One region of the Ruegeria sp. AD2(2025) genome, then DNA from elsewhere that is predicted to be linked to it. Evidence: riboswitches for the same ligand, from Rfam matches in the RefSeq annotation. Region 1 holds a riboswitch; the other holds the start of a gene.
What was found. A riboswitch is a leader RNA that binds a small molecule or an ion and turns the genes downstream of it on or off. The one in region 1 is predicted to bind cobalamin.
Positions count from the first base shown of each region.

Region 1 (5,817 bases):
TATAGTGATCGTTGACCACTGCCGAGATGTCGATGACGCGTTTGTCTTCGGGGTCCCAAATCTCGCGCCAGCCGGGGCGCATTTCGATCGGGTCATAGCCCAGACACAGCACCAGATCGGCCTTTTCCACCAACGGCACCAGATGTTTGTCGGCCAGCGGGGACAGCCCCGCGCCGCCCAGACACAAAGGGTGATCCTCGGGCACCACGCCTTTGGCTTTGTAGGTGGTCACGAAGGGAATACTGAAATGTTCCAGAAACGCCTGCACCACCGAGCGCGAGTCGTCATACAGGACATCCAGCCCGACAATGGCGATGGGCCGTTCGGCCTCGGCCACCCAGCGGCGGGCCTTTTCTAGGCATTCACCCTCGGGCGCGACGGGGGCGACCTTGGCCAGACGGCGGCGTTTCACATGCGCCACGCGGGTATCGGCGACTGAAATCGGCACGTCGATATGGACCGGGCCGGGGCGCGGCTGGTTGGCCAGCGATACGGCCTTGTCAGCAATGATATCAGCACCCTCGGCCGTCAACATGAACGTACCCTTGGTGATCGAGCGATAGACCTGCGCGTGGTCCATCACCTGATGGGTGTAGGTCAGCGCTTCGTCCGCGTCGACGCAGCCGGTCAGCACGATCATCGGCACCCGGTCCTGCAGCGCGTTGGCGACCACGTTGATCCCGTTCATTGCGCCGGGCCCCAGCGTAGCCACCAGAATCGCGGGCGCGCCGTCGCGGTGGTGGACCGCCTCGGCCATGAAACCGGCGGAATTCTCGTGTTTGGCCAGATGGAAGGTGATGCCTGCCTGCTCCAAAGCGTCCACCAGCGTCAAAACCTCTCCGCCCGGCATACCAAAGGCGTGGCGGCATCCGGCCTCGTATAGGCGTTGCGCCAACAGGTCCGCAGCGCGGGGGGACAGGTCCTGCATCACTCAAGCTCCGATCATCATGTCATGCTGCAGATTGCGGAGGACGCCCCCGGACGCAAGCAGGTTCACGTCAGTGTGACTATTTGACTGCGCTTTCCGCTACTGCCTGAAACTTGGTGTCCAGTTCCTCTGCGATCTCGCGCAGGGGATCTCCGCCCTCGTAGACGTAAGGCGCAAAGACGAAGCCCGGGGTCTTGTAGGACAGGGTTGCAGTGCCGTCGTCATTTTCGGTCACGTAGAACCGGATGGGCGCTTCGATCATGGCGTTGGTCGAGGTCTCAAGCACCCGCACTGCATAGTCGTTGTTAAACGCTCCGATCACCCGGTTGCCCGGAATGGTGATGCCGCGCGCGGCGGCGGCCTTGGTCGGACCCGCCTGCGTAACCACGATCAGCCCGTTTTCCTTGATGGCCGCTTTGGTGTCGTCGACCAGTTGGTCATAGCTCTTGTCGCTTGGAAAAACCGCCCATCCCGACAACGGCTCGGCCTCGTCCGCCAAGGCGGGCAGGGCCAGCAGGAAAAGTGCAATCCAGAACGCTTTCATGTCCGACCTCTTTTTCGGCAGCTATTGAAAGTGATGGCAGAAAAGCGCTGAAATCACACTCACAATCTCGTGGGGAAGTGTGCGGGTGGGGCTTGTGTTGGCTGGGCAGAGCGCCCAGAAACTCTGGGAGGCACCAAAGAATGGGCACGTGCATGGATCAGATTCGGCTGTCGATATGCAGCAGTTGCGCAGGTGAGCGCGACCCAGAGGCCGAACACCGCGCGGTCCGGGCCGCATTGCAGCGTGCGGGGCTGGCTGAGCGGGTTGATCTGGGTGTCCATGCCTGTTTCAGCAGTTGCGAGACGCCGGTGGCCCTGTCCCTGCAGGGGCCGGGGATGGCTTCTTATGTGTTCTCGGGGCTCGACCTCAGCGCCGATGCCGATGACATCGCTGCGACCTGTCGCACTTATCTGGACAGCCCTGCGGGCTGGATCGAAGACGCCCGGCCCTGCGGGCGGCTTCGGATGTGTCTGCGGGCACGGATACCCGCGTTTCAGTCCACCTGAACGGTAACCGAGGCCACCACAGGCGTGCCATCCACCGTCAGCGCGCTGTGGCTGTTGGCGTTCAGCGACACCTCGACCTCGACCGCGCCTTTGGGCAATTCGGCGATGTGCATCCAGTTGCCATAGAGCCGGGCCAGCTTCGCGCCGTTGACATAGACATGAGCATGGCCTTCGCCCGGCTGGTCCGCGCCCGAGGCGTTTTCGGGCGCAAAGCGGAAGTTCTGGGGCAAAACCTGCAGGTTCCAGCCGGACATCGGGTCAGGCGTCAGCACGATCTCAAGACCCGGCGCATCCGGTCCTGCGGGCAAGTTCACCGATTTGGAGTGATCATGCGCCATGGCCTCGGCCTGGCCGCTGCCGTGGTGGGCGGGATCGCCATGATCGTGGCCATCGAACGTGATCCCATTTCCCGCGGCCAGTACGAAACCTGCGCCGCCGCCAAAGACCAGACCGATTGCAAACAAAGCAAGTGAGCGGGACATTTCTTATCCTTGAAGCAAAAAGAAACGCGCCGGGCGGGGGCCCGGCGCGCAGTCGTTCAGATCTCAGGCCGTAGCCGTGGCGTGGTCGGCTTCCTTTTGCCAGAAATACCCAGCGAAAGAGCCCACCAGAACCCACGCCACCAGACCAACCCCAAATGCGCGGGCCGCGAACAGAGCGCCGATCTCGGTGGGGACAGGGCCGGTAAACACGTCCGGTTCCGGCGCACCGATCAGGTGCGGGGCCAACAGCAACAAGGCCGCGACCACATAGCTGACGATGTTGCCGCCAAAGGCGATCAGCCACAGGGCAATCGCGGCCGCTGCGACGGTGGCAAACCACCAGATCTGCCGTGCATAGACATCTGCCGCTGCAACGCCGGGTACCTCGGGGGCCAGCGTGAAGCCCGGGGCCAGATGGAAGGCAATGAACCCTGCCAGCCCCCACAGGACGCCCGTGCGGCCATCGATCTTGTGCCCCTGACCTTCGGCCAAGGACATCAAAGCCACCAGCACCAGCGCATAGCCGGTATAGGTCAGCATGGTGAAGATCACGCTCAGCGCGTCGCGGGTCAGGTCCGTGAACATGCCCGGCAGTTCGGGATGGGCCGAAACGGCCTCGGTCCCGAAATGGACCAGTTCACCAGATTCATAAAGTTCGGCGTGCAACAGAACAGGCTGCACAAATACAAGCTGCAGCAAGGCGGCAATCAGCCCCGCTGCGGCACCAGCGAACAACGCGCTGGTCAGAATGCGACTGAACATGGTCTCAGTGGCAGGGGAAGCCGGTGGCGTGACGGACGTCATGCGCCGCGTCATGCAGGGCGGCGGCCTGCACATGGCCGGTCAGGGTGATGATGCCCAGACCCAGCGCAACTGCGAAAAAGGCCGACAGTACGCCGGTACGTGCGCCCGAGACGGTTTGAGTTTGCGTCGTCATGTTTGGTCCTCCAGTGCCGTCGCACCCGACGGCTGGTGTTTCATTTGTCGCCTGGCAGGTCTCCTGGCTTGCGGGTCGATGCCTGTGTTCGCCTTCCCCCCGGAAGGCCGGGAGTGGCTGGTTGAACAAGGCTCACCGCTTACAGTCGCGGGGGCGGCTTTGGGTTTGACGGCTAGGGCAGTCGCACCAAATTCCCTCTTAGCTTGCCGGTATCTCCGGCAGGACCAGACGAGTCCATTTAGCCGCGAACATCGACAGCGCGCAATCTCCATTTGCGACGCTTCGCATCAGATCACGCGCTTTTTTAGCAAGTAGATATCCATGATCCAGCCATGGTCGGTCCGGGCGCGGGCGCGTGTGTCCAGAATTTCCTGGGCCACATCGGCCAGAGGACCGCTGATCAGCACCTCTTCTTTCATGCCCACATACGCCCCCCACCAGATTTCATAGTCTTGCATCTCGAGGCGTTGAAACGAACACTCGCCATCCAGCATCACCGCGACAGTCGACGCGTCATCCGGCCAACCCTCGTCCCGGACGCGCCGCCCGGTGGTGACGACATAGGGCGCGCCCAGATCGTTGATCGGAATCGCATGGGCCGCGGTCAGCGCCTGCAGGGCGGTGATGCCGGGGATGACCCGCGTTGGCGGCTGCGGGTCCAGCCGCGCCGCAATGCGCAGCGAACTGTCGTAGAGCGACGGGTCGCCCCAAATCAGTAGCGCCGCATGGCGGGCCTGCGGGTGGGCTGCCATCGCCTGCTGCCAGCGCAGGGCGATGGCGTCGTGCCAGTCGTCGACACCGCGCAGATAGCCGTCGTCGGACCGGCGCTCGGGGATGTCGAAATAGGCGATCTGCGGGGGCGCATCGGTCACGCGCGCAATGATCTCTTCCCGCAGCCCCGCCAGATCAGACTTGTTGTCGCCCTTGCGCGGGATCAGGATCAGATCCGCCGCGCGGATCGCCTCGGCTCCCTGAAAGGTGACGTGATCGGGGTTGCCGGTGCCGATCCCGATCAAGGTCAGGTCAATCATCGTCAAGCTCCGCCAGCGGGCCGTACAGGATCAGCGCGGGGGCCGTGCCGACATCAGCGGCCAGCCGGTCCGATAGCGCGCCGATGGTCGACCGATGTAGTGTCTGATCGGGGGTCGAGACCGCCTCGGCTATCAACGCGGGTGTGTCCAGTGGCAGGCCATGGGCGTGCAATGCTTCGACCAGCAAGGGAAAGGTGCGCTTGCCCATGAACACTACCGAGGTCGCCCCCGGATCGGCCAGCGCGGGCAGGTTCAGGTCTTGCGGTAGCTTGCCGCTGACATCGTGTCCGGTGACGAACTGCACCCGCCGCGCGGTCAGGCGCCGGGTCAGCGGGATACCCGCCGCTGCCGCTGCCGCGATAGCCGAGGGGATGCCGGGGATGATCTCATAATCAATCCCGGCCGCGCGCAGGGCGACCAGTTCTTCTTCCAGCCGTCCGAACAGCCCTCCGTCACCGGATTTCAGCCGCACGACACGTTGACCGGTCTGGGCATATTCGACCAGCAACCGGCTGACATGATCCTGCTTGGGCGAGGGGCGTCCGGCCCGTTTTCCCACGCCGACCAGATCGGCATCGTCGCGCGCATGGCCTAGGATCGGGCCGCTGCTCAGGTCGTCGAACAGCACTGCATCGGCCTTTTGCAACCGGTCCACGGCCTTCAACGTCAGCAGTTCCGGATCACCGGGCCCGGAGCCGACGAAAGAGACAAACCCGCTCATACCGAGGCCTCCGCAATCAGGTGAAAGAAGGTGCCCGTGACGTTGCCCCGAACCGACCCGGTTTGCGGCCCTTCGGCCCCTTCTGCATCGAACACACGGGCCAGAGGCGCGTCGGGTTGTTCGATGATCGAGGAATAGTGGAATTCATGTCCCCTCAGGGCGGTCCCTGTGGCAAATCCGGGCATCGGGGCCAGCAGTTCCGCCTTGCGGTAGCCCAGATTGAACTTGCGCTTCTGGTACGAGGTCTGCAGCCCCAGCAGCCCAGCCATCCGGTGCGGTGTGCCGTCCTTGTCGATCAGCACCTCGCCCAAGGTCATATAGCCACCGCATTCGCCATGCACGGGCCGGGTCTCGGCATGTTTGCGCAGCCCGCTCAGGAACTGGCCTGCCGCAGCCAAGGTGCCCGCGTGCAGTTCGGGGTATCCGCCGGGCAGCCAGACCAGATCGGCGTCCGGGGCAGGTGCCTCATCGGCCAGCGGAGAAAACGGCAGGATTTCAGCCCCTGCCGCGCGCCAGCCTTCCAGCAAATGGGGATAGGTAAAGGAAAACGCCGCATCCCGGGCCAGTGCGATCCGTTGCGCCGGTGGGCGCGGCAGCGTGGCCGACGATGGCCCCGAGGGGCCTGAGGAGGCCGCCCGTTTGATCGCCTCAAGATCCACATGCTCGCG
Region 1 covers NZ_JBQFZS010000001.1:422,735-428,551, forward strand. Annotated here, with positions in the region: gene ACR1XV_RS02035 (thiamine pyrophosphate-binding protein) at 1-928, opposite strand, end outside; gene ACR1XV_RS02040 (DUF302 domain-containing protein) at 1,008-1,472, opposite strand; gene ACR1XV_RS02045 (DUF1636 family protein) at 1,625-1,978, shown strand; gene ACR1XV_RS02050 (hypothetical protein) at 1,966-2,460, opposite strand; gene ACR1XV_RS02055 (CbtA family protein) at 2,524-3,222, opposite strand; gene ACR1XV_RS02060 (CbtB domain-containing protein) at 3,227-3,397, opposite strand; cobalamin riboswitch at 3,434-3,641, opposite strand; gene cobF (precorrin-6A synthase (deacetylating)) at 3,685-4,428, opposite strand; gene cobA (uroporphyrinogen-III C-methyltransferase) at 4,421-5,149, opposite strand; gene ACR1XV_RS02075 (cobyrinic acid a,c-diamide synthase CobB) at 5,146-5,817, opposite strand, start outside.

Region 2 (5,817 bases), on a different contig from region 1:
CGCGATGCCGCCGCCCGGTCCGCCGGTAGGGGGCGGAGGGCTATCCTGCAGCCGTTTGATCAGCTCTTCGGGGCTGGGCAGGTCGGCCACATGGGTCAGGCGGATCACGGCCATTTCGGCGGCCATCATGGCGTTGGGGGCCGCCGAGACCTCCTCGAGCGCTTTCAGCAGCATCTGCCACATGCGGGTCAGCACACGCATTGGCAAGGCGTCGGCCATTTGCTGGCCCCGGGCGCGTTCGTCGGGGGAAACGGTTGGATCCTCGGCAGCGTCGGGTGTGATTTTCACGACCGACACCCAATGGGTGATCTCGGCAAGGTCGCGCAGCACGGCCAGCGGATCGGCCCCTTCGGCGTATTGGGCGCTGAGTTCGGTCAGGGCCCCCGCCGCGTCGCCGCGCAGGATCATGTCGATCAGGTCCAGCACCCGGCCCCGGTCGGCCAGACCCAGCATCGCACGCACCTGATCGGCGCTGGTCTCGCCCGCGCCATGGGATATGGCCTGGTCCAGCAGCGAGGTCGCATCGCGGGCCGAGCCTTCAGCGGCGCGGGTGATCAACGCAAGCGCATCCTCGGCGATTTGGGCCCCTTCGGCGTCGGCGATCTTGCGCAGCAGGCCGATCATGTCCTCGGGCTCGATCCGGCGCAGGTCGAAGCGCTGGCAGCGTGACAGCACCGTCACTGGGACCTTGCGAATCTCGGTGGTGGCGAAGATGAACTTTACATGCTCGGGCGGTTCCTCAAGCGTCTTGAGCAGCGCGTTGAAGGCGCTGGTCGAGAGCATGTGGACCTCGTCGATGATGTAGATCTTGTAACGGGCCGAGGCGGCGCGATAGCGGACGCTGTCGATGATCTCGCGGATATCGTTCACGCCGGTGCGGCTGGCGGCGTCCATTTCCATCACGTCGACATGGCGGCCTTCCATGATGGCCACGCAATGTTCGCATTGGCCGCAAGGCTCGGTCGTGGGCTTGCCTTCACCATCCGGGCCGATGCAGTTCATGCCCTTGGCGATGATCCGGGCGGTGGTGGTTTTGCCGGTGCCGCGAATGCCGGTCATGATGAAAGCCTGCGCGATCCGGTCCGCCTCGAACGCGTTTTTCAGGGTGCGCACCATGGCGTCCTGACCGACCAGATCGGCGAAGGTTTCCGGGCGGTATTTGCGGGCGAGAACCTGATAGGCGGGGCTGGGCGTGTCGGTCATGTCTGCTTTCGCGGATTCGAGTTCTGCCGCAGCGTAGAGGCCCCCGCTGTCCGCGTCCACCGCCCGCCTTCATGATTTTCGTTTTGGAATGCCGGGCCACGCGGTTAAGATCGGACACTTGAAGACAGTATGAAGATCTTGCGATCAACGTTTCGGGGGGAACGTAGAATGTCTGAGATGGTTATCCACGCACTTCAGGTTGGCGGAGGAACGCTTGCGCTGACATCCATGCCGGGTCGGGGGGGCGATTATCAGAGTGATCTTGATGCCGTGGCCGATTGGAAACCCGGCCTGATCCTGTCAATGGCGACCGAGGTCGAGATGATACTCGATGGCGCAAGAGATTTCGGGATCGACGTGCGAAGCCGCGCCTGCCGCTGGGTTCATTTGCCGGTCGAGGATTATGGCACGCCATCGCCCGAGGTCGACGAACGCTGGGTCGAGGTCAGCGCCGCAGCGCGTCATGCGCTGTCAGGCGGTGGGCGGATTCTGGTTCACTGCAGGGGCGGCTGCGGTCGCTCTGGCATGATCGTATTGCGTTTGATGATAGAATGCGGAGAGCATCCTGATGCGGCGTTGCAGCGGTTGCGCGCGTTGCGGCCCTGTGCCGTCGAAACCGATGCGCAGATGGAATGGTCGATTGCGCCCGCCGGCATTCTGGCGGCGGGCTGAAGATCAAGCTGACGGGCGGCACTCGGCTTGCATCGGTGCGCCCCGAGACAGCGTCAACGCTTCGAGCATCGCGCAAGGCGGTGTCGTCAGGATATCCGTCGACAAGGCTGCGGTCTCGGAGCCGAACAACAGGTCTGCATAGCTGTCCAGTTGCTCGATGGCCTGGTCTGATCCGGTTCCGCAGAATACTCTGATTTCGGCCGCGCGGGCGCGAAAACGGGCGGTGCACCCGTCAGCGCAGTGCGTCAGTTCACTGCTGCCCTGAATCTCGAAATCTGCAGTTGTTGCTGGCGCAGCCTTGGTCATCGAATTGGCCAGTGCCCGTGCGATTCGCGCCAAAGCCGGACAGGTTTTCCCCGTCCTTTGGCAAATTGTTGCCGAGAACTGGTGGGTTCCGGTCTTCCATATCATACTGCGCCCTCCGCGCGTGGGGCTGAGGGCGTGAAACAGGTTGGACGGCGCTTTGCTGTCAGGACCTGCCCGGACACCCCGCCCGAGTTTCAGTTTCTGTTCCGATGGCAGGTCTCCTGACTTGCGGGTCATCGCTTTGCCGACCTTCCCAGCCTTTCGGCCAGTGGCATTTCGGCATTGCTCAACGCTTACAGTTGCGGGGGCAGTCGCGGATTTGGTCCGTTCCGGTTGTCGCCGGGCAGGGCCGCACCGTGTTCCCTTTTCATCCCGGCCTTGGTCAAAGGCGCGGGAACCATCACCGCATCGCTAGCGGTTGGGCGGGCATCGAGTCAAGCGAATTGGCGGGCGCGGCCCGCTAGTGGTCCCTTTACGTCAATCTTGACTCTGCGGTGACGAAATGAACTGATCGGTTCAGATTGTGCCAGAGGACCCAATGTTAGATGCGCAGCAGACCGTGATGACGGAAGATTTCCGGTTCCCCTCCGGCCCTGCGATGCTGTCGGCGCGGCTCTACCGGCCCGCGTCAGAGCCGGAAACGGTCGTCGTGATCAACAATGCGACCGGGGTGCCGCGTGACTATTATCAGCATTTCGCCCGCTGGTTGGTGGCTGAGCATGGAATGGCTTGCCTGACCTATGACTATCGCGATTTTGGCCAGTCCCTGACCGGGCCGCAGAAGGCGTCGACGGTGACGATGGCGGATTGGGCGCTGATCGATATCCCGGCCGCGCGCACTGAGATGCGGCGGCGGTTTCCGCAAGCAAAACTCTGGAGCATTGGCCACTCGTTGGGGGCGATGCTGGGGCCGGTGCAACCCGATATTGACCGTATTGACCGGATGATCTGTGTCTGTTCCGGGCTCGTGACGCTATCGGATCACCCGTGGCCCTATCGTGCCCTGGCTGCATTGTTTTGGTACGGTCACGCGCCGCTAGCGGCGCGTGCGCTGGGCTATCTGCCGGGTAAGGCGCTGGGCTTTGGTGAAAATCTGCCCGCCGGGGTTTATTGGCAATGGCGCAAATGGTGCACCGCGCCCGACAGCTATCTGCCCGAGATCGGACAGACCCTGCCCGCCGCGCGATGGTCCAGCATAGGCGGGCCTGTTGATCTGTTTGCCTTCGAAGACGACCAGATGGTGCCGCCCGAGGCGGTCTGGCGGCTCGCCGATCTCTACGGTCCCGCCGCGCGCCGTCATCTGCTGTCACCGCAAGAGTTCGGATTGTCCAAGGTCGGCCATATCGGTGTTTTCGCCCGGCGTAACGCTGCCGTCTGGCCCCGCCTGATCGCCTGATCAGACGAGGCCTGCCGGTCACAGTCGCTTGCGCGATTTCTTCTCTTGCATGACTCCGCGCACCATCTTGCCGAACGCTTTGTCGCGGGCACGAGACTGCGCGATAGTTTCCGAGTTGCGCTGATCCTCCCGCCGCAGCTTGCGCCACCGCTCCAGCCGTGAGGGATCAAGCGCACTGTCTTGGATCGCGGCCTGCACGGCACAGCCGGGCTCCGCCTCGTGCTGGCAATCCGAGAACCGGCAGTTCTTGCCAAGCTCCATGAGGTCCGAGAACACCTCGTCCACACCTTCCTGCGCGTCCAGTAACCGCAAGGCGCGCATGCCGGGCGTGTCGATCAGCCATCCACCGTTGCGCATGCGGTGCAGCGCGCGAGCGGTGGTGGTGTGCCGCCCCCTCGCATCGTCCTCGCGGATGCCTGCCGTGGCTTGATCCTGCCCGGTCATGGCATTGGCCAGCGTCGTCTTGCCAACACCGGATGAGCCCACTAGTGCGCCGGTCTGGCCCTTTGGACACCATGACAGAACCTGTTCGATCTCAGTCGGGTCCAGCGCATTGATCGCAAGTACCGTCAGAAACGGGTCGATGGCCTGTACCTGCTGCACATAGGTCTCGGGCGCATCCGATATGTCGGCCTTTGTCAGCACGATCACCGGATAGCTTCCGGCCTGATGGGCCAGCGCCAGATAACGCTCCAGCCGGGGCAGGCTGAAATCGGCGTTGCACGAACTGATGATGAACAGCACGTCGACGTTGGCAGCGATCAGTTGTGCCGAAGCTCCGGTGCCAGCCGCCCGGCGTTGCAGCAGGCTGCGCCGGTCCAGCAGGTGCCGGACGCGGTTGTCTGCGTCCGCCAGAACCCAGTCGCCGACCGTATAATCGCCCGTCGGGCGGTCCGGGGTCAGCAGCGGGGATTCGCCATCCGGGCTGAGACCGATCAGCCGGTCCCGGTGCACGGCGGTGATGCGAAAAGGTTGGCATGAAGGGTTGGCCGCGTGTTGCGCGGCGAAATGAGAGGACCATCCGAGGTCCGAGAGGGAAAGATACATTGCTCTGCCTGTGATCAGAAACAGCGTGTCCGTCGGATGGCAATCGCGCATCCGCTGGTCATGTGTTCAGGCAGTCAGAAGATCGCTGAGGATCAGAACCGGGCTGCCCGAAGGGTTTTTGCTACAATCATAAAGCCCTCCTGCGGCTATGGGTTGGTTCAGGTGAGAGGCTGGACATCGACCCAAGCGGGACTCGTTGTGGCTGCTTCCTTCCGGACCTGACCAGGTTGGCGAGGCGCTCGCCCGCGCCAACCTCTCGCCCCCCATATAGGCGCGCTGCGTGGCCTTGGCAACCCGTCACAGGGTCAGATGAACGGGCAGAAACCCGTCGTCATCCAGGGGTAGGAGGCGTGGAGCGTATTCGGCGAGCTCATCCATATAGGCGCGCGCGCCGGGGCCCGTCCGCAGAATTGCTTCGGTCCCGGTTGGCGCGGTCAACGTGAACGGACGCGGTGCCTGTTCCAAAAGATCTTTGGGGCATTTTCCAGATAGGTAGTCGCACAAAAGATCATGAATACGCAGCGCGGGCAGTGTGATCATCTGTAGCTGATCAGCAAAGGGAAAATGCCCGCCGCCGCTGGCGCGATAGTTATTGGTCGCGATGACAAAACTCTGATCGGCAGCGACCGGTTCGCCGTTCACCGCAAGCGCCCGGATGCGTCGATGGGCCGGGTCGGTCAGCTGGCCCGAGCTGTCGAAGCGGGCCGGTTGCGTCGGATCAATCTGGTATGTTGCACCGTGCAGGACGTCAAAGTTAAACCCGGCCCGATCAGAATCGATCAGGTCCACGGGTCCTTTTGCGTAAAGCTGGTTGAATACCCCTGCAGACATCTCCAGCCAATCGCGCAGCTGCGCTCCCGTCACACGGACCGCGCGCAGTTCATTGGGAAACACGTGCATATTGGCGACGTGGCGGATCGATATGTCGCCTGCCTGAACTTCGGTGTAGTGCCCGGGGCCTGCACGGCCACCGAATTTTGCTGGTGCGGTGGCCGACAGAATGGGCAGACCCTCGCAGTCTGTCCCAACAAGGTAAGGGCGCACCGCAGCCGCCTGTGCTGCTGCCATCAGCGCCAAACCCCGGTCCGGCGCACAGTACGAGAAATAGCTGTGCAGCGTTTGCGGCACCGACCCCACTGGCTTGGCAACCCGCTTGCGCGTTTCGGCATGGCCTTCGGCAAAGAGTCGGGCGA
Region 2 covers NZ_JBQFZS010000015.1:642-6,458, forward strand. Annotated here, with positions in the region: gene ACR1XV_RS19875 (DNA polymerase III subunit gamma/tau) at 1-1,203, opposite strand, end outside; gene ACR1XV_RS19880 (protein-tyrosine phosphatase family protein) at 1,372-1,875, shown strand; gene ACR1XV_RS19885 (hypothetical protein) at 1,879-2,181, opposite strand; cobalamin riboswitch at 2,376-2,598, opposite strand; gene ACR1XV_RS19890 (alpha/beta hydrolase family protein) at 2,720-3,577, shown strand; gene rsgA (ribosome small subunit-dependent GTPase A) at 3,596-4,624, opposite strand; RNA gene ffs (signal recognition particle sRNA small type) at 4,785-4,883, opposite strand; gene ACR1XV_RS19905 (bifunctional 2',3'-cyclic-nucleotide 2'-phosphodiesterase/3'-nucleotidase) at 4,922-5,817, opposite strand, start outside.
Region 2: it holds a riboswitch for cobalamin, as region 1 does, so the genes downstream of both, ACR1XV_RS19885 (hypothetical protein) here and ACR1XV_RS02060 (CbtB domain-containing protein) in region 1, are expected to answer to the same signal.